One region of the Plantactinospora soyae genome, then DNA from elsewhere that is predicted to be linked to it. Evidence: riboswitches for the same ligand, from Rfam matches in the RefSeq annotation. Region 1 holds a riboswitch; each other region holds the start of a gene.
What was found. Region 1 has a riboswitch for cyclic di-AMP ahead of H4W31_RS09275 (C40 family peptidase). Riboswitches for the same ligand answer to the same signal wherever they lie in the genome.
Positions count from the first base shown of each region.

Region 2: linked by a shared signal. The riboswitch ahead of H4W31_RS19000 (C39 family peptidase) and the one ahead of H4W31_RS09275 (C40 family peptidase) in region 1 are both predicted to bind cyclic di-AMP.
Region 3: linked by a shared signal. The riboswitch ahead of H4W31_RS41195 (coiled-coil domain-containing protein) and the one ahead of H4W31_RS09275 (C40 family peptidase) in region 1 are both predicted to bind cyclic di-AMP.
Region 4: linked by a shared signal. The riboswitch ahead of H4W31_RS00685 (coiled-coil domain-containing protein) and the one ahead of H4W31_RS09275 (C40 family peptidase) in region 1 are both predicted to bind cyclic di-AMP.

Region 1 covers NZ_JADBEB010000001.1:2,081,190-2,085,908, forward strand. The annotation lists gene H4W31_RS09270 (N-acetylmuramoyl-L-alanine amidase) at 1-1,809, opposite strand, end outside; cyclic di-AMP (ydaO/yuaA leader) riboswitch at 2,075-2,216, shown strand; gene H4W31_RS09275 (C40 family peptidase) at 2,301-3,266, shown strand; gene dcd (dCTP deaminase) at 3,444-4,022, opposite strand; gene H4W31_RS09285 (pyridoxamine 5'-phosphate oxidase family protein) at 4,121-4,672, shown strand; gene H4W31_RS09290 (zinc metalloprotease) at 4,684-4,719, opposite strand, start outside.
Region 2 covers NZ_JADBEB010000001.1:4,243,496-4,248,214, reverse strand. The annotation lists gene H4W31_RS19010 (lectin) at 1-491, shown strand, start outside; gene msrB (peptide-methionine (R)-S-oxide reductase MsrB) at 643-1,101, opposite strand; cyclic di-AMP (ydaO/yuaA leader) riboswitch at 1,454-1,606, shown strand; gene H4W31_RS19000 (C39 family peptidase) at 1,613-2,383, shown strand; gene H4W31_RS18995 (cellulose binding domain-containing protein) at 2,569-4,077, shown strand; gene H4W31_RS18990 (SigE family RNA polymerase sigma factor) at 4,342-4,719, shown strand, end outside.
Region 3 covers NZ_JADBEB010000001.1:9,449,607-9,454,325, forward strand. The annotation lists gene H4W31_RS41185 (ABC transporter permease) at 1-1,520, shown strand, start outside; gene H4W31_RS41190 (cation diffusion facilitator family transporter) at 1,671-2,585, shown strand; cyclic di-AMP (ydaO/yuaA leader) riboswitch at 2,773-2,901, shown strand; gene H4W31_RS41195 (coiled-coil domain-containing protein) at 2,906-4,009, shown strand; gene H4W31_RS41200 (cellulose-binding domain-containing protein) at 4,143-4,719, opposite strand, start outside.
Region 4 covers NZ_JADBEB010000001.1:161,597-166,315, reverse strand. The annotation lists gene H4W31_RS00700 (glycosyltransferase family 2 protein) at 1-38, shown strand, start outside; gene H4W31_RS00695 (polysaccharide deacetylase family protein) at 59-781, opposite strand; partial or broken gene H4W31_RS00690 (SDR family oxidoreductase) at 1,053-2,077, shown strand; cyclic di-AMP (ydaO/yuaA leader) riboswitch at 2,426-2,557, shown strand; gene H4W31_RS00685 (coiled-coil domain-containing protein) at 2,561-3,577, shown strand; gene H4W31_RS00680 (cation diffusion facilitator family transporter) at 3,741-4,655, shown strand; gene H4W31_RS00675 (O-acetyl-ADP-ribose deacetylase) at 4,692-4,719, shown strand, end outside.

The DNA.
Region 1 (4,719 bases):
CTGACCGGCGGAAAGGGTGTACTGCAACGGGGTGACCGCCTGGTAGGGCACGCCGGCAGGGTAGGCGGCCTCCTCCGGGTACGCCCTGCCGTACACCGGGATCGTCGCCCGACCCGGTTTCGGCGTCGCGACGAGTCCGATCGACCATTTCGCGCTCGGGTTCGCGGTCGGGTTGTGGAACCAGGCCTTCTGCCCGAGGTACCAGATCGCGGTCCAGTCGCCCTGCCGGCCGGCGACCGCGTACGTCTGGCCGGCCGAGGCCCGCGCCCCGTGGTCGGAGATGTGCATCGTGTTCGGGGTGCCGTCGGGGCGCAGTGCGATGTCGTTCACCAGTGGCGCGCCGGCGGCCGGGGCGCTGCGCAGGATCACCGACGACGAGCCGCGCGCCGGGCACGGTACGCCGGCCGCGTCGCAGCCGGTGAAGGCCGGCCGGTTGGTGGCGAAGTCCGGGTCGATGGTGACCAGGCCGGTGCGGGACGTGCCGGTGCTCCAGAACGGGGAGCGGAGCAGGTCGAAGTAGTGCGACCAGTCCCAGTACGGCCCCGGGTCCCAGTGCATGCCCCGGACGTTGGCCGGCAGGATCCCGGGCACGTTGTCGTGACCGATGATGTGCTGGCGGTCCAGCGGGATGTCGTACCGGTCGGCGAGGTGGCGGACCAGCTTGGCCGAGGTCCGGTACATCGCCTCGGTGTACCAGGTGCCCTGGGCGGCGAAGCCCTCGTGTTCCAGCCCGATCGCCTTGGCGTTGACGTACCAGTTGCCGGCGTGCCAGGCGACGTCCTTCGCCTTCACGTGCTGCGCGATGTGCCCGTCCGCCGAACGCAGCGTGTACTGCCAGCTCACGTAGGTGGGATCCTGCACCAGCCGGAGCGTGGTGTCGTAGCTCCCCTCGGTGTCGTGGATGACGATGTACTCGATCTTCTGTCGTGCCGGCCGGTCGGACAGGTCGTGGTTGCCGTAGTCGCCGGCCCCGAACGCCTGGTAGGGCGCGGGGATCCACTCGCAGGAGATGTCGCGCGGGCACTCCAGCCCGTCCGGCCGGGCGGGCTTGCGCAGGCCGAGCCGGTCCAGCCAGGACCGGGCCGGAACGAGTCCGGGGTGGGCGGCCAGGACGATCCGGTGGCCGTCGTCGGTGGTCCGGGCCGCACCCTCGGTGACGGTCCGGTACACCTCGTCGGCGAAGGTACGTGCCGCGTCGGCGCTGTCGCTGCCGGCGTACCGGGCCACCGCGCCGTACCAGGCCGCGGGGTCGCTGGTCCGGCCGGTCGGTCCGGCGAGCGCCTTCTGGTACGACGCGAGCAGCGCCGCCCCGCCCCGGATGTTCACCGCCGGTTCGGTGCGCAGTGCCCGTTCGTCGACCCCGGTCAGCGCGGCGGCGGCGTCGAGGGTCTGCGCCCCCGGAGCGGCCGGTGGCGCGGTCGCCCTGTCGGTGGGAGTCCGCTCGGGCGCGCTGGGGTGCGCGGCTGCGGCGGGCCGGGCACTGTCACCGCGCCGGTCCTCGCCGTGCTCGTGCGGTGCTGCGGGCAACCCGCGCAGGTACTCGGCGTCGGTGAGGTGCATCGGGCCGTACCCGCCGCTGGTGCTCGGCGTGCCGGCGTTGGTGTCCCAACGGGACTCCAGATAGGAGACGCCGAGTAGAACGCTCTCGGGTACGCCGAACTCGGTCGCGGCGGCGGCGTACTCCTGTTGCCGGCCGTCGGACGCCGGGGCGGCCGCCGGCGCGGGGCCGGACGGCACCAGTGCGACGGCGCCGACCATGGCGGTGCCGAGCGCGATTCTCCTGCTCAACGGCATTGTCGTTCGAGGCATCGAACCTCCATTCGCCGGGGGTGGGCTTGAAGATCACCCTCCACCCGGGACCGGCGTCCGTCAATAGCTGCCGGTCAGGCTCACCGCGATGTAGGAAATCTTCACCTATTTCCCAGGGCGTTCGGACACCTGTTCGCTCGCACCCTCAGCGAGCGTCCAGATACATAACGAATCGACTCGAATCATGGGTTGCGTTTGAATAACAGGCTTCTCTAATGTTGGGGACCGTCGGAGACGACGGCCTGCCGCCCATCCGGGCGGCGACGTCTCTACACCGCCGAATCGTCGAGAATCAGCGAACCGGGGACCCGGGCACCATGGGGTGAATCCGCGCGTCAGCGGTAGGGCGAATCTCTTCCCGCCCGAACCCGTCAGCTAACCCGGTAGGCGGGCTTACGGAAGAAGGAGTACGGACCCCGGTGGCTGCCCCTGCCCCGCGGTCGCCCTCCCTCCGGTCGGTTTCGACTGGCCAAGGGACGGCGACACCGCCTTTGCGAAGGTCCATTCTCGCCGCCGCATTCGCCGTGCTGGCCAGCGTCGCCGTGCTGTTCGTGGGCACCACGCCGGCCCTCGCCGAACCCACGGTGGCCGAGATCGAAAAGCAGATCGACACCGCCTGGCGCAAGCTGGAGCCGGTCGTCGAGAAGCACAACGCCACCCGGCAGGACCTGACCGCGAAGAAGGCCCAGGCCAAGACCCTGCGGAACAAGATCGCCCCGCTCCAGTCGCAGATCGACGCCGCGATGGACCGGGTGAGCGAGTTCGCGGTGGAGGCGTACAAGGGCGACAAGGCCTCGTCGCTCAACGCCCTGCTGACCAACAAGTCGCCGGCCGCGCTCGTCGGCCAACTCTCGGTGCTCGACCAGTTCGCCCGTCAGCAGCAGCGCGACGTGCAGGCGGTGATCGACCTCAGGGACAAGTACGACGCCCAGAAGCGCCCGCTGGACACCCTGGTCAACCAGCTCACCAAGACCGAGGCCGAGCTGGCCAAGAAGAAGAAGGAAATCGACGCCGAGGTCGACAAGCTGCAGAAGCTGCGGATCCAGGCGTACGGCAACGGTTCCGCCGGTCCGCTCGCCCCGGCGCCCTGCCCGGCCACCTACCCGGGTGGCAACGCCGGCAAGGCGGTCAAGTTCGCCTGCCAGCAGATCGGCAAGCCGTACGTGTGGGGTGCCGAAGGCCCGAGCTCGTACGACTGCTCCGGCCTGACCCTGGCCGCCTGGGCCAAGGGCGGTGTTTCGCTGCCGCACAACGCCCGCGCCCAGCGGGGCAAGGTCAAGTCGGTCAGCCGCTCCGAACTCCGCCCCGGCGACCTGGTCTTCTACTACGCCGACCTCAGCCACGTCGGAATGTACGTCGGAGGCGGTTGGATCGTGCACGCCTCCCGGGCCGGCGAACCGGTCAAGATGAAGCGGATGGACGACGGCGAGATCCACAGCTTCGGCAGACCTGGCTGATTCAGTCCGATCGGTCGACCGGAGGAGGGACCCGGAAGACCGAGTTGTACGCGGAAGAACCCCCGTCGCAACCATGCGGCGGGGGTTCTGTCCTTCTCGGGCGGGCCGTACGAGCCCGCGGCGTGCTCCGGTCGGGTCAACTCCGCCTGGCGGCGTCCGGGACGCTGTAGGCGGGCCTCAGCGGGTGGGCCAGGTGTGCCAGTTCTGCCACGAACGGCTCGGGGTCGGTCCGCGCTGCCCCTGGTAGCGCGAACCGTAGACGGCCGAGCCGTACGGGTGCGCGGACGGCGACGAGAGTCGGAAGATGCAGAGCTGACCGATCTTCATCCCGGGCCACAACCTGATCGGCAGGTTGGCGACGTTCGACAGCTCCAGGGTGACGTGACCGGAGAACCCGGGGTCGATGAAGCCCGCGGTCGAGTGGGTGAGCAACCCGAGCCGGCCCAGACTGGATTTGCCCTCCAGTCTGCCGGCGAGCTGGTCGCCGAGCGAGATCGCCTCAAGGGTCGACGCGAGCACGAACTCGCCGGGGTGCAGCACGAACGGCTCGCCGTCCGGCACGTCGACCAGCGAGGTCAGCTCGTCCTGCTGGATCGCCGGGTCGATGTGGGTGTAGAGGTGGTTGTTGAAGACTCGGAACAGGCGATCCAGACGTACGTCGATGCTCGACGGCTGCATCAGCGCGGGTTCGAAGGGCTCAAGCGCGAGGGTGCCCGCCTTGATCTCGATCACTAGGTCGTGGTCAGAGAGCAGCACCGTGCCACCTTAGCGACTTCCCGGACCGGGCTCGGCCGTGACCTGCCGAAGTGCGGGTCGGGGTAGGTGATCGAACATATGTTCGATAGAATGTTCCCATGGCATCCTGGTCCGAATTCGCCTCCGACGAGCCCCGTCTCGCCGACGCGATCCGCGTCCTCATCCAGCAGTACGGGCCGGGTCTCGGCTACCTGGCGACCGTGCGCGCCGATGGTGGGCCGCGCGTGCACCCGGTCTCCCCGGTCATCACCGACGAGGGGATGTTCTGTTTCGTGGTCGACTCGCCCAAGCGCCGTGATCTCGAACGGGACGGCCGCTACGCGTTGCACTCGTTCCCACCGGAGGACAGCGACGACGAGGCCTACGTGGCTGGCCGGGCCCGCCCGGTGACCGACCAGACCCGGGTGGACCAGCTCGCCGGCAACCTGAGGGCCGCCCCTCAGGTCGACTGGCGGCTGTTCGAGTTCACGGTCGACGTGGCGATGCTGTCCCGGCACGGCAGCAACGGAGCCACCCCGCTGGCGGGCGACCGTTCCGAGCGCCCGGCGGTGCAGGTCTGGCTGGATCCGGCCGGCGCCACCCCGGCCGTCGGGCCGAAACGGAGGATCCGGCACCGGGCCGCCGCCGAGGAGCCGGTGCCGGCACCCTGACCGGAGCGGAACTACGACTCGCGGAGCGCCTTCCACGCCTTCAGCAT
Region 2 (4,719 bases), 2.2 Mb from region 1:
GGGTGGTCTGGGGCGGACAGTCGTTCACGTACACCCTGCCGGCCCGGACCACGGCGACCTTCACCTGGTCGGGTACCCAGTCCGGTGGCGGGGGCGGCGGTGGCCGGACCGGGACGATCGTCGGCCTCGGCGGGAAGTGCCTGGACGTCGCCGGAGCGAGCAGCCTCGACGGCACCGCGGTCCAGATCTACGACTGCAACGGCTCCGCCGCCCAGCAGTGGACCCTCGGCACCGACGGCACCGTCCGAGCTCTCGGCAAGTGCCTGGACGTCCGGGACAACTCCGTGGCGAACGGGGCCCGGACCCAGCTCTGGAGCTGCACCGGGGCCGCCAACCAGCGCTGGACCGCCACGGCGGGCCGTGACCTGACCAGTGCCAGCGCGAGCAAGTGTCTCGACGTGGTGGACAACAACCCGGCCAACGGCACGCCGGCCCAGCTCTGGACCTGCACCGGCGCCGCCAACCAGAAGTGGACCGTCCCGGCGGCCTGACCGGTGGGTCCGCCGGGACGACCCGGCAGGAAGCCCGGCAGGACTCCTGCCGGGCTTCCTTCTTGGCTCCATACCGACGGCAGCGGCCCGGAGATCGCCGTCACCGGTACGCCGAGGGCCACGCCTGCGATCGGAGTTGATCAGGGCGGCCTCAGTCGGGCGTCTCCGACTCGAACAGCCTGCGGTACTCGCCGTAGCCCTCACGCTCAAGGTCGGCCAATGCGATGAAGTGGAGCGCGGCGGAGTTCATGCAGTAACGAAGGCCGCCCTGCTCTGCCGGGCCGTCGTCGAACACGTGGCCGAGATGACTGTCGCCGTGCGCCGACCGGGCCTCGGTACGCGCCATGCCGTGACTCGTGTCGCGGATCATGACCACGTTCTCCGGTACGATCGGGGCGGTGAAACTCGGCCAGCCGGTACCGCTGTCATATTTGTCGACAGAGGCGAACAATGGTTCACCGGAAACCACGTCGACGTAGATTCCCGGCTCCTTGTTGTCCCAATAGACATTGCCGAAGGCTCGCTCCGTTCCGTTCTCCTGGGTGACCTGATACTGTTCCGGCGACAACCGGGAGATGACGTCCGGGTCCTTACGATATTCGCGCGGCACAGTAGTTCCTCCTCCGCTGACATAACGTCCGGTGCCAGGCCGCCTACCCGGGGCGCCCGCCCGGAAACCGCCAGGAACGGTGACACGTCGACCAGATCGACCAACCGTGTCCCATTTCGTACGGCGGTTCCCGGTTGCCTGCCTCGGCGACCCCCAATTCCTGCCGGCGATGCCACTCGGCGCCCGGTGTCGCGTTCCGGAATGGCTGTCTCTTCTGGAAGGCGACGCCTGCTATCCGCCTGACGGCGAATGCAATCGATCACATCCCTGATGCGGGGCTTGGTGGTCGAGAAGTCGGACCGTAGCCTCGCATATCCGGGCTCGGTCATCAGTCATCAAACCGTGATGACACCGGGCCGGACCGCTCAATCGCAGATCGTTGCGAGCCGGGGACCCATTCCACACCTTGGGGTGAATCCGTAGGACGCTTCAGGCGACCGCGGAAGGGCGCATCTTTCCCGCCCGAACCCGTCAGCTAACCCGGTAGGCGGCAGCGGAAGGAGAAATGCACGTGCGTCTCCCCGGTCCCGATGTGCACCGAATTCGCGGCCTGTTCGGACCCACCGCGCCGCGCCGAGGCCAGAAGATGGCGCTGCTGTCGGCGGCGCTGCTGACCGCGGCGACGGCCGCCACGGCCGGCGCCCTGCTGCCGGGGGCCACCGCTCCCGGCCCGGCCGTCACCTCGGATTCGCTGGTCATGGGTGCTGCGGTGGCCGACCGGGACACGGCCGCAAAGCCCACCCGACCCGCCGTTCCGGCGGGCCCCGCCGAAAAGACCCTGGACACCTCGTTCGAGTACCAGATCAACTTCTACTACTGCGGCCCGGCCGCCGTGCACAACGCGTTGACCGCACGCGGCATCGACGTCAGCCAGCAGGATCTCGCCAACGGGCTGGGCACCACGGTCCACGGCACCGCGTCCGCCTTCGACACCACCCGGATGCTCAACGGCGCCATCGGCAGCCAGGTGTACCAGACGCGGGAGATCTCGGACGAGGACGCCACACCCGCTCAGATGGATCAGTTGCAGGCTGACGCCGTACACGCGATCGGCAGCGGCTATGCCGTCGTGGCCAACATCATCGGCGGCGCGACCGACGCCGACGGGGTCTGGCACGACTTCCCGGGTGGCCACTACGTCACGATCATCGGCTACGGCGACAACGGTCGGACCGTCAAGATCGCCGACGGCTCCGGCATGTACGGCCCCAGCACCTACTGGATGAGCACGATCGACATGACCAACTGGATCGCCACCCGCGGCTACTCCACGGTCGCCTGATCGCGAACGGGGTCCGGACGCGGCCCTGGAACCGCACCGGCGCCGCCAACCAGAACTGCACCATCCCGGCGCGGCCTGACCGGAACCACGCCCCGGATCGCACGCCCGGCAGGAAGCCCGGCAGGAGGAGTCCTGCCGGGTTTCCCTCCTGTCTCCGGCCAGCCGGCGTTGCTTGACTTTGCCGCATGACGCGAACATGGAATGCCATCGCTCGCACCGTTCTCGCCGGTGGACTCATCGGCGCCGCCGCCCTGGCCGGCCCCGCACCCGGGGTCGCCGCCTCGACCGCACCCCTACAGCCGCTCCGGGTGGCGAACGCGGGCGCCTCCGTGCTCGACCTGCTGCCGGCCGCCACCAGTGACCGGATGACCGCACAGATCCCCCTGATCGATGCCGCGAGCATCATCCGCACCGCGATCGAGACCGGGAACTCCACCGGCTACGCCGGCATCGGCCTGGTCGACGACCACGTCACCCTGTGGTGGAAGGGACAGCTTCCGGCCAGCGTCGCCACGACGGTGGAAAGTGCCCGCCGGACCGCACCGGTCGAGGTGGTCGACGCGACGTACTCGCAGGTCGAGCTGAAGGCGGCCGCCGCCAGGCTCGACCCGGCGGTCCGGGCGAACCCGAAGGACGCCGCACACGCGGTGAAGCTCCGGACCGACGGTAGCGGCCTGGAGATCGCCGTCACGGGTACGCCGAACGCCACGCTCCCGAAGCTGCCGGCCACCGGCGTACGGACCACTGTCGTGGCGCGGCAGCCGATGGTCCCGCGCTCCCGGGAGGACGACGCCGCCCCGTGGAACGGCGGAGCCCGGATCTGGGCCAGCTACGGCTGCACCTCGGGCTTCGGGGTCCGGGACGCCGGTTCCGGGGCCAACTACCTGCTCACCGCCGGGCACTGCAGCGAGGTCGGCGAAGAGTGGCGGGACGGCACCGGTACGCCGATCGGACCGGCCACGCACAAGAACCAGGACCACGACACGATGCTGATCTCGACGGCCACGGCCGGTGGCGATGTCTACACCGGTGGGTCGAACGACGAGACCCGGGTCCGGGTGACCGGCTGGACCGAGGTCTTCCCCGGTCAGTTCCTCTGCCAGTCCGGCTCGACCACCGCCGGGGAACTCGCCCGGCCGGTCTGCAACTTCCGGGTCGACTTCCACTACGACGACCGGGAGGACCTCGTCGAGGCCACCCAGCTCGACGGCGAGGAGGCGGCGCGCAGCGGCGACAGCGGCGGACCGGTCTACGCGGTCCAGTCCGACGGCACCGTGTTGGCGGCCGGCACGGTCACCCGGTCCGGCGGCGCGGGCCTCGGCTTCCAGGACTTCGCCACCGCCCGGGACGACTTCGGCGCCATCGTGCCGGTGACCGGCACCGCGTCCACCACCTGCCGGGTCTCCTATCTGGTGACCGACTCCTGGAGCGGCGGTTTCGCCGCCAGCGTCACGGTGCAGAACAGTGGATCGGCCGTCAGCGGCTGGTCGCTGGGCTGGTCCTTCCCCGGCAACCAGGTCGTCCAGGGTCACTGGCACGGACAGTTCCAGCAGACCGGCGCCAAGGTGACGGTCACCAACGAGGCGCACAACGCGCTGATCCCGGCCGGTGGCTCGATCAACCTGGGCTTCACCGCCAGCGGCTCACCGACCACGCCCACGCCCTTCACCCTGAACGGTGCCGCCTGTAGCTGATCGACTCCCCCGGACCGCGCCGCCACGAGTCGGACCGGCCTCCCCGGATCGGGCCCTACCGCCACGAGCGGCAGGGCCCGATCGTCCTCGGCCCCGATCGGCGCCGCGACCCCCGACGCGAGAGAATTCCGGGGCCCTGCGGCCGGTCGGCCGACCGCCGCGCGGGATCGGCCTGCGGCAGCCCTCGCCAATCCGGTGGCGCCGTCGTACAACCGATCCGGAGCGGTTCCCGTCTGTAGGTGGGATCCCAACGGAGGTTGGCGAATGCGGGACGAACCCGAAGCGGAATACCTCGAGTACGTCACGGCACGGCTTCCGAGCCTGCGCCGGCTGGCGTACTCGCTGTGCGGGAACGACGACCAGGCGGACGACGTGGTGCAGGAGGCCGTCACCAAGCTCTTCCTGAACTGGTCGAAGGCGGCCCGAGCCACCCACCTGGAGGCCTACGTACGGGCGATCGTGGTGCGGACCTTCCTGGACAGCCAGCGCAAGGGGTGGTGGCGGGTGCTGCTGTTCGGCACCACGCCGGACGTACGGCCCACGGTCGACGAGGACGTGGCGGAGCGCACGGTGCTGCGGAACGCCCTCGCCAGGATTCCGCCCCGGCAGCGGGCCGTCCTGGTGCTGCGTTACCTGCACGAC
Region 3 (4,719 bases), 7.4 Mb from region 1:
TGGCCTCGGACATCCCGCTGCACGCGCCGGTGGTCCGCTGGCCGACGGTGGCGGTGGCGCTGGGCTTCGGCACCCTGGTGGCGGTGCTGGCCGCGCTGGTGCCGGCGCTGGATGCCAGTCGGGTGCCGCCGCTGGCCGCGCTGCTGGCCCGGGACAGCACCGAGGCGGGCGCCGGACCCGGGCGGCGGAGGCGGCTGCGGATCGCGCTCGCCGGCACGCTGACCGGAGTGGGCCTGCTCGCCGTCGGAACCGGACTGCCGCTGGCCTTTCCGGGTCTGCCGCTGGTGCTCGGCGGCGGCATGGTCGTCTTCCTCGGCGCGGTGGTCGCGGCGCCGCTGCTGGTCCCCCGGGCGGTCCGGCTGGTCGGTTGGCTGCCGGCCCGGATCTTCGGCCCGGCGGTACGGCTGGCCGTCGCCAACGCCCGACGCAATCCGCGCCGGGCTGCCGCGACGACGTCGGCGCTGACCATCGGGGTGGCGCTGATGGCGATGTTCAGCGTGCTGCTGGCGACCGCCCGGGACCAGGCCGGCCGCGAGCTGACCGAGAACTTCCCGGTGGAGTTCGTGCTCGACCGGGTCCGGACCGACGGCGCCCCCTCGGCGGTACGCGGACCGCTGCCGGCCGGACTGGCGTCCCGGCTGCGGGCGGATCCGGCGTTCGCCACGGTCGCCGAGGTACGCCGGGCCACCGCTCCGCTGGACGCCGGGATCCGGATCTGGGCGGTCCCGCCGGAGCAGTTCCGTGGCCCGATCCGCCCCGAGGTGACCGCCGGCAGCCTGGCCGGGCTGGGTCCGGGGACGGTGGCGCTGAACCGGCAGTTCGCCCAGGAGCGCGGCCTGCGGATCGGCGACCGGCTGACCCTGGCCCCGTCCGGCCCGCTGACCGTGGTCGCGCTCTACGACGACGCGCCCACCGACGGTGCCGCCCTGGTCTCCTGGCCACAGTTCCTCGCCACGTACGGCGTCGGGGAGCCGGACCGGCTCCTCGTCGACCTGGCGCCCGGGGTGTCGACGGCGGCCGGCCGGCAGGTGATCGACACGGTGCTGGTCGACTATCCGGCGGTCCGGGTCCGTGGCCTCGCCGACCAGACGGACGCGCTGTCGGCGACCCTCGACGAACTGCTGGGCATCTTCGCGGCCCTGCTCGGCATGTCGGTGCTGATCGCGGTGCTGGGGATCGGCAACACCCTCGCGCTGTCGGTGTTCGAACGTCGCCGGGAGTCGGCCACCGTCCGGGCGCTGGGACTGTCCCGCCGACAACTGGTGGGCATGCTGCTGACCGAGGCGGCACTGGTCGCGGCGGTCGGGACGCTGTCCGGCACCGTCCTGGGGGCCGGCCTCGGCGTGGCGGCGGCGGTGGGCCTGATCGACAGCTACGGGCACGGGCTGCCGGCCGTACCGATCGGCCAGCTCGCCCTCTGCGCGGCGCTGGCGGCCACGGCGGCGGTCCTGGCCAGCCTGCTGCCGGCCCGGCGCGCCGGGCGGGCACCGATCGTTCCCGCCCTCGCCGACGACGGATGACGGGCCGTGGCGCGACGGAGGCGACGCAGGACGGGCGCCGAGGGGTACGGAGCGGCCCACTTCCTATCGTTTTCTGGATAGGAGGGCTCCCCGACCAACCCGGGCCCGGCAGTATCGGAGCGGGGCGGGCCGAGTGAGGAAGGGACGCGGGTGGGGGCAGGTCATGACCACGGGGGGCAGCTGACCCGCGCCTCGGAGCGGCACCTGGGGCGGTTGTGGGGTGCCTTCGCGCTCCTCGCCGCCCTGATGGTCGTCGAGGCGGCCGCCGCGCTGGTCACCGGGTCGCTGGCACTGCTCTCCGACGCAGGACACATGTTCACCGACGTACTCGGGATCGGGATGGCCCTGGCCGCGATCACGGCGGGGCGACGGGCCGTCGGCGACCCGCAGCGGACCTTCGGTCTCTACCGCCTGGAGGTACTGGCGGCGCTGGCCAACGCGGTACTGCTGTTCGGGGTGGCCCTCTACGTGCTGGTCGAGGCGGTACGACGGTTCGGCGACCCGCCCGAGGTGGCGGCCGGCCCGATGCTGGTGGTGGCGACGCTCGGACTGCTGGCCAACCTGGCGGCGTTCTGGCTGCTCCGGGCGGGGGCGCGGGAGAGCATCAACCTGCGCGGCGCCTACCTGGAGGTCCTCGGCGACCTGCTCAACTCGGCCGGCGTGATCGTCGCCGCCGTTGTGATCATCTTTACCGGCTGGCGCTGGGCCGACCCGATCGTGGCGCTGGCCGTCGGGCTGTTCATCCTGCCCCGCACCTGGCGTCTGGGCCGCAGCGCGGTACGCATCCTGGTGCAGGCCGCTCCGGAGCACCTCGACGTCGGCGCGGTCCGGACCCGGCTCTCCGACCTGCCCGGCGTCTGCGACGTACACGACCTGCACGTCTGGACCCTCACCTCCGGCATGGAGGTCGCCTCGGCGCACCTCACCCTGGACACCGGTGCGGAGGTCGCCGCCGTGCTCGCCGCGGCCCGTTCGGCGCTGCACGAGGACTTCCACATCTCGCACGCCACGCTCCAGGTCGAGCCGAGGACCGCGGCCGGCGGGTGTGGTCCCACGGACTGGTAGCCAGCGAGGCTCACCGATGGTTAGCCGCATCTTAAGTTTCGGCGTGTCACCGGTCGAATTTGTCCGGTTACATCCGTCCGAAACAGGAGAATTGGGGATCCAACCCCGAACACCGCCCGTGTCCCCGGGTGGCAACTGCCGGTAGGCTCGGCCCCGGTCTTCGCTAGGTGGCACCCTCCGGTGCCTGCGGGGGCCGTCGCCTAATCGCCACGCGCGAGCCGGGGAACCACGTACCAGGGGTGTATCCGCGTCAGCGGTAGGGATCTTCCGTCCCGAACCCGTCAGCTAACCCGGTCGGCGGCTGACGGAAGGAAGCTGTCATGCCGTTCCTGGCACCCACCCGAACGTCTCCGACCTTCGTCTGGCGCGCCCCGACATCCGCCCGGAAGGCGGTAGCACGGCTCGCCGCCGTGGCAACCACGATGCTCACCCTGGGCGCGCTCGTCGCGACCCTGGGCGCCACACCCGGGTACGCAGCACCCGGCCCACTGGCCCAGGCACCCAGCAGCAGTGAAGACGAGGGAGGCAGCGACAGCCTGCGCGAGCAGCTCCAGACGGCGAGCAAGGGCTACGTCACCGCCAAGAACAAGTTGGACAACTCCGTCAAACGACAGAAGGAACTGACCACCCGGCTCGGGACGCTGCGTACCGAGGTGACGACCCGGAGCGAACGGGTCGCCCAGTTGGCCGGGATGGCGTACCGGACCGGTCGACTGGGACAGGTATCCGCCCTGCTCAGCAGCGGTTCCCCGACCAGCCTGGTGGACCGGGCCGCCGCCCTCGACACGATCTCGGCGAACGAGAGCCGCGAGCTGCGCGGCCTGCGGGACAGCGTCGAGGAGGAGAGCCGGGCGAAGGAGGCACTCGACCAGGAGGTCCGCGAGCAGCGCAAGCAGGTCGAGGTGATGGAGACCCGCAAGAAGCAGGCCGAGAAGGCGCTCGCGGCGGCCAACAGCGGCGGATCCAGCTCCGGGATCAGCGGCAGCGGCTCGGCGTCGGCCAGGCCGGCGCCACGCAACTCCGACGGTTCCTTCCCGGACGAGTCGTGCAGCCTCAACGATCCGACCACCAGCGGGTGCATCACGGCCCGGACGCTGCACGCGCTGAACCAGGCCAAGGCGGCCGGCTTCACCCGCTTCGTCTCCTGCTTCCGCAGTGGCGGCAGCGGCGAGCACCCCAAGGGGCAGGCCTGCGACTTCGCCGCCCAGAAGGGTGGATTCGGCGGGGTGGCGACCGGCGGCGACCGGACGTACGGCAACAACCTGGCGGCGTACTTCGTGCGGAACGCCGACCGGCTCGGCGTGCTGTACGTGATCTGGTTCAAGCAGATCTGGCTGCCGAGCAGCGGTTGGAAGACCTACAACGGCGGTAACGGCGATCCGTCCAGCGACCACACGAACCACGTGCACCTGTCGATGAACTGAAAGCCGTCCGTCGGCACCGCCCGCCACCCCTGGGCGGTGCCGACGGGCCCGTTCGGCGTCCGTCACCCGGTGTTTTTCCAGGTGACGGACGCCGAACCGTAGGTGCTGCCAACCGGTGTCGGTACCGGTCGCCTCAGCAGCCGATCCGGGTCGAGCCCAGCGCGACGTCGTCGAACCACAGCGTGTCCGCGCCCTCGCCGTAGCTCTCCCAGCCCAACCGCAGGTCGGTCAGGTTCGGCCGCCAGTTCGCCCGGTTGAGCCACTGCCCGTCGACGTCGTGGGTCGGGGTGCCGTCCGCGGTCAGCCCCGTCACCGCCGAGCCGTCGACCCAGGTCGACAGCCGGCCCTGCGTACCGTCGACCATGAACTCGACACAGGTCCACCGGTTGACCGGCAGCGGAAGACTGAGTGCGACACCGTTCGGACTCTGCTCGGGCAGAGTGGCGTCGTCCGAGGCCCGGTTCCATTGCAGGGCGCCGTTCTGGCCGCCCATCCGCAGGTCACGGTTGCCGTCGTTGGCGTCCCGCATGGCCAGGAACGTCACGTGCTGGGTCGGCAGCGCGGTGGTGTGCCGGACCCAGAGTCGGGCGTACCGGACCGCGCCGAGCCCGCTCAGGTCCCGGCTCGACCGGACGAACACGTGGTTGCAGTAGCCGGCGGTGCCGTTGATCCGTACCGATCGGGTGCCCTGGCGGGCGACGGTGGTGTCG
Region 4 (4,719 bases), 1.9 Mb from region 1:
AGGCGTCGCCCGGGGAGTTGACCGACCGGGTGGGCTGAGGCCTATTCGGCCGGGCCGTTCAGCGGTGCTCGCCGAGCGGCCCGACCCGCCAGCCCCGGCTCAGGCACTCCTCCAACAGGTGGGGCAGGGCGGCGAGGCTGGCCCGCCAGGCGCCGGGCGCGGAGGTGCAGTCGGAGTCGTGCAGCAGCACCGTCCCGCCCCCGGTCAGGCCGCCCCGCAGCGTGTCGAGCACGGACGAGCGGGTCGCCGTACGGGTCCAGTCCCGACCCCAGCAGGTCCAGAGCACCGGCGTCAGGTCCAGCCGGCGGGCGGCCATCAGCGCCGCGGTGCTGAACACGCCGTACGGTGGCCGGAAGAACCGGGGGGTCCGGCCGGTCACCGCCCCGATCAGCTCGCGGGTCCGGGCCAGGTCGCGGTAGGTCGCGTGCGGACCGCGCAGGAGCAGATTCTGGTGTGCCCAGCCGTGCACCGCCACCTCGTGGCCGGCGGCGGCGAGGTCCAGGCCGAGTTCCGGGGCCCGGGCGAGCATGGAGCCGAGCAGGAAGAACGTCGCGCGGGTACCGTGCGCGGCCAGTGCCTCGAGGAAGAGCGGGGTCGAGGCCGGGTCGGGGCCGTCGTCGAAGGTCAGCGCGACGTGGCCCGGGGCGCCCCGGCCGCTGAGCCGGGGAAAGAACCGGAGTCGTACGCCGGGCAGCACGGTCAGAGCCGGTACGGCCTGGGCGGCCAGCGCGGCACCGACCGTTGTCGCCGGTACCGCGCGTGCCCGCACTCGTTCCTCCACCCGCCTCACCATCGCCGGCCGGGTACCCGCGACAGCCGCCTTCACCCTCACCCGGACGGGTGGAGTGGGCAGGTGGGGGGTTCGTTTCCCGATCCGCACGGCTGGCACCGGACGCCCGACGTTTGGCGGGCCGGATCCCGGGTAGCCGGGCAGGCCAGCGTGCCGGCAGTGGCGCTGGTGGGGCCCGGGGCGGGGCCGGGGCCCGGTGTGGCGCGAGCTGGTCCCCGGCGGCGAGGGGTCCGGCGGCCAGGATGGACAGAGGAGACGACGGATGCGTGCCCGACCTGCGCCGGGGGTGGCGGTGATCACCGGAGCGAGCGCGGGAGTGGGCCGGGCCACGGCACGTCTGCTGGCCCGACGGGGAATGCGACTTGCCCTGCTGGCCCGGGGCGGAACGGGGCTGCGTGCCGCCGCCGAGGACGTACGGGCCAACGGGGGCGTCGCGCTGCCGATCGAGACCGACGTGTCGGACCATTCCCAGGTGGAGGCGGCGGCCGACCGGGCGACGAGTGAACTCGGACCGATCGATCTCTGGGTGAACGACGCTTTCGCGTCGGTGTTCGCGCCGTTTTCGGAGATCGGTCCGGAGGAGTTCCGCCGGGTGACGGAGGTCTGCTATCTCGGTTACGTGTACGGCACCCAGGCCGCGCTCCGGCGGATGGTGCCCCGGGGTCCGGCACCATCGTGCAGGTGGGATCCGCACTGGCGTACCGGTCGATTCCGCTACAGTCCGCCTATTGTGGCGCTAAACACGCGATCGTCGGCTTCACCGAGTCGCTACGCTGTGAACTTCTGCACGATCGCAGTCCGGTGCGCGTGACCATGGTGCACCTACCGGCGGTGAACACCCCGCAGTTCGACTGGGTGCTGTCCCGGCTGCGTAACCGGCCCCAGCCGGTGCCACCGATCTACCAGCCCGAGGTCGCCGCCCAGGCCATCGTCTACGCGGCCGACAGACCGCAGCGCCGGGAGTACTGGGTGGGTGCCTCCACCGTCGGCACCATCCTGGCCAACCGGTGCGTACCCGGCCTGCTCGATCGCTATCTGGCCCGCTCGGGCTACTCGGGGCAGCAGACCGACCAGCCGGCCGATCCAGACCGGCCGAGCAACCTGTGGCACCCGCTGGACGACGGCGGTGGGGTGGACCCGGGAGCGCACGGCTCGTTCGACCGGCGGTCCGGGGCGCGCAGTCCACAACTGTGGTTGTCGCAGCACCGGGGTCTGCTCGCCGCCGGGCTGGTCGCCGCCGCGACCGTCGGCGCGGTGCTCGGCGCCGCGGCGCTGCGGCGGCGGTAGTCGCGGTCGCCGCCCGGTCGCCGACCTCCGGCCGTGGATCCGTCGACCTGCCGCCTCAAACCGCTCTGACCTGCGGTTTGTCGCAGGTGGTCGGTAATCGTCGACCGGTCAAATAGGACATCTCTCGGAGCGGTCGGCGGGTTGCCGTCCATGCGCTAGGTAAATAGCCGACAGCAGTATGTCGATAACGGCGACTCAAAGGATGTTCTTCGATGGATCTGCCACGCCATGATTACTGATAGTTGTTGACTGACAACGCTTTTGTCGCCAATCGGGTCTTGCCATTCTGGAAGTGAAACCAGGTATGCTGTCTGCCGTTCATAGTCGCCGGATACCACGTGGTGCCGGCGCTGATCGCCGCCTAATCGCCACCCGGCGAACCGGGGACCCAAGCACGTGGGGTGAATCCGCGCGAGCGGTAGGGACCTCTTCCATCCCGAACCCGTCAGCTAACCCGGTCGGCGGCCGACGGAAGGGATACATGTGAGGGCACCCCTACGCCGATCGCTGGCGACTGCCCTGGCACTGCTCACCGCCGCAGCACTGATCGTGGTTCCGTCGGCAGCGTCGGCGGCGCCGGCCTCACCGAAGCCGGCGGCTCCCAAGGAGGACGTCGACTCGCCGATCCTCGGTGACGTACTCGCCACCACTGGTAGGCGGTACGCGGAGGCCCAGGCCGCGGTCAAGAAGTCCAGGCAGCGGCAGTCGCAGCTCGCCGGAGACCTCAAAAAGGCGGAGGCCAGGCTGGCGGCGCTCGCTCCGGAGGCGAGCAAGATCGCCGCTGAGTCGTACCGCAGCGGCAAGCTCAGTGCCGTGTCGATGTTGCTGAACAGCGCCTCGACCGACTCGTTCGTCGACCGGGCCGCCGCGCTGGACGAGCTGAACCTGTTCAACAATCAGAAGCTCCGGGCCCTGAACCAGGCGCGTGAGCAGGTCAGCCAGACCAAGGCGGCGGTCGACGCCGAGGTCGCCAAGCAGGCCGCGCAGGAAAAGATCATCAAGAAGCAGCGGCAGGAGGCCGAGAAGGCCCTCTCGCTGGTCGGCGGCAGGTCGCGCCCCGACCGGGGCCTCGTGGACGCCAAGTCGGCGGTCGCCCGGCCGGGGCCGGGGATGGCGGACGGCTTCCCGGGGGAGGGATGCAACAGGGACGATCCGACCACCAACGGATGCGTCACGTCCCGGACCCTGCACGCGTACAACGAGGTTCGGCGGGCGGGCTTCAAGAGGTTCGTCGGTTGCCACCGCGACGGCGGCCCCTTCGAGCATCCCAAGGGTCGGGCCTGTGACTGGTCGTTGAAGAACTCCGGCTTCAGTCGGGCCGCGAACGACGATCAGATGAAGTACGGCAACGACCTTACCGCCTTCCTGGTCCGCAACGCCGACAGGCTGGGCATCCTTTACGTGATCTGGTACAAGGAGATCTGGTTCCCGGCCACCGGCTGGAAGTCGTACAGCGGTCCGAGTGACCACACCGACCACGTGCACATGTCGATGCTGTAAGCGATCGCACGCAACACCCCGTACCAACCGCAACCGCCCCGCCACCCACTCCGGGTGGCGGGGCGGTTGCGTGGTGACATCCACTTTCAACTTGCATACATAGCGATGTCCGCATACGTTGTTTCCCGGGACGGCGGGGGCCGGCCCGGGGAGGGGGCCACAGATGGGCGCCGGACACGCGCACGCAACTCCGCAGGCGTGGGCGGGGGAGCGGCATCGCCGACCGCTCTGGTTGGCCTTCGGGATGTTGGCCGTCTATATGGTGGTGCAGGCCGTCGCCGCCTGGCTGACCGGCTCGCTCGCGCTGCTCTCGGACGCCGGACACATGTTCACCGACGTACTGGGCATCGGCATGGCACTCGCGGCGATCATCGCCGCCGGCCGCGCGTCGAACGATCCACAGCGCACCTTCGGGCTGTACCGCCTGGAGGTGCTCGCCGCGCTGGCGAACGCGGTGCTGCTCTCCGGAGTGGCGATCTTCGTACTGGTGGAGTCGGTCCGCCGGTTTGACGATCCGCCCGAGGTGGCGGCCGGGCCGATGCTGGTCGTCGCCGTCGGCGGCCTGGCCGTGAACGTGGTGGCCTTCCTGCTGTTGCGTAGCGGGGCCAAGGAGAGCATCAACCTGCGCGGCGCCTACCTGGAGGTGCTGGGTGACCTCCTCGGTTCGGTCGGCGTCATCATCGCCGCCTCGGTCATCGCCACGACCGGCTGGCGGTACGCGGACCCGATCGTCGCCGTCGTGGTCGGTCTGCTCATCCTGCCCCGGACCTGGAAGCTCGCGCTGGCAGCCGGTCGGGTACTGGTGCAGGCCGCGCCGGCGCACGTCGAGGTCGCCCTGGTCCGGGAGCGGCTGGCCGGCCTGGACGGGGTGACCGAGGTGCATGACCTGCACGTCTGGACCCTCACCTCCGGGATGGAGGTGGCCTCGGCGCACCTGAACCTGGGCGAGGGTGCCGACGTGGCGGCGGTACTGGCGGCGGCCCGTCGACACCTGCACGACGACTTCGGCATCGAACACGCCACCCTCCAGGTCGAACCGCCGAGCGCCGAGCGACTCTGTCATGGAACCTCGTGGTGACGCGCGCCGTCGGCGGTTGACTGGCACCATCGGCACATGACCACGATCGACGTCGTACTCGGCG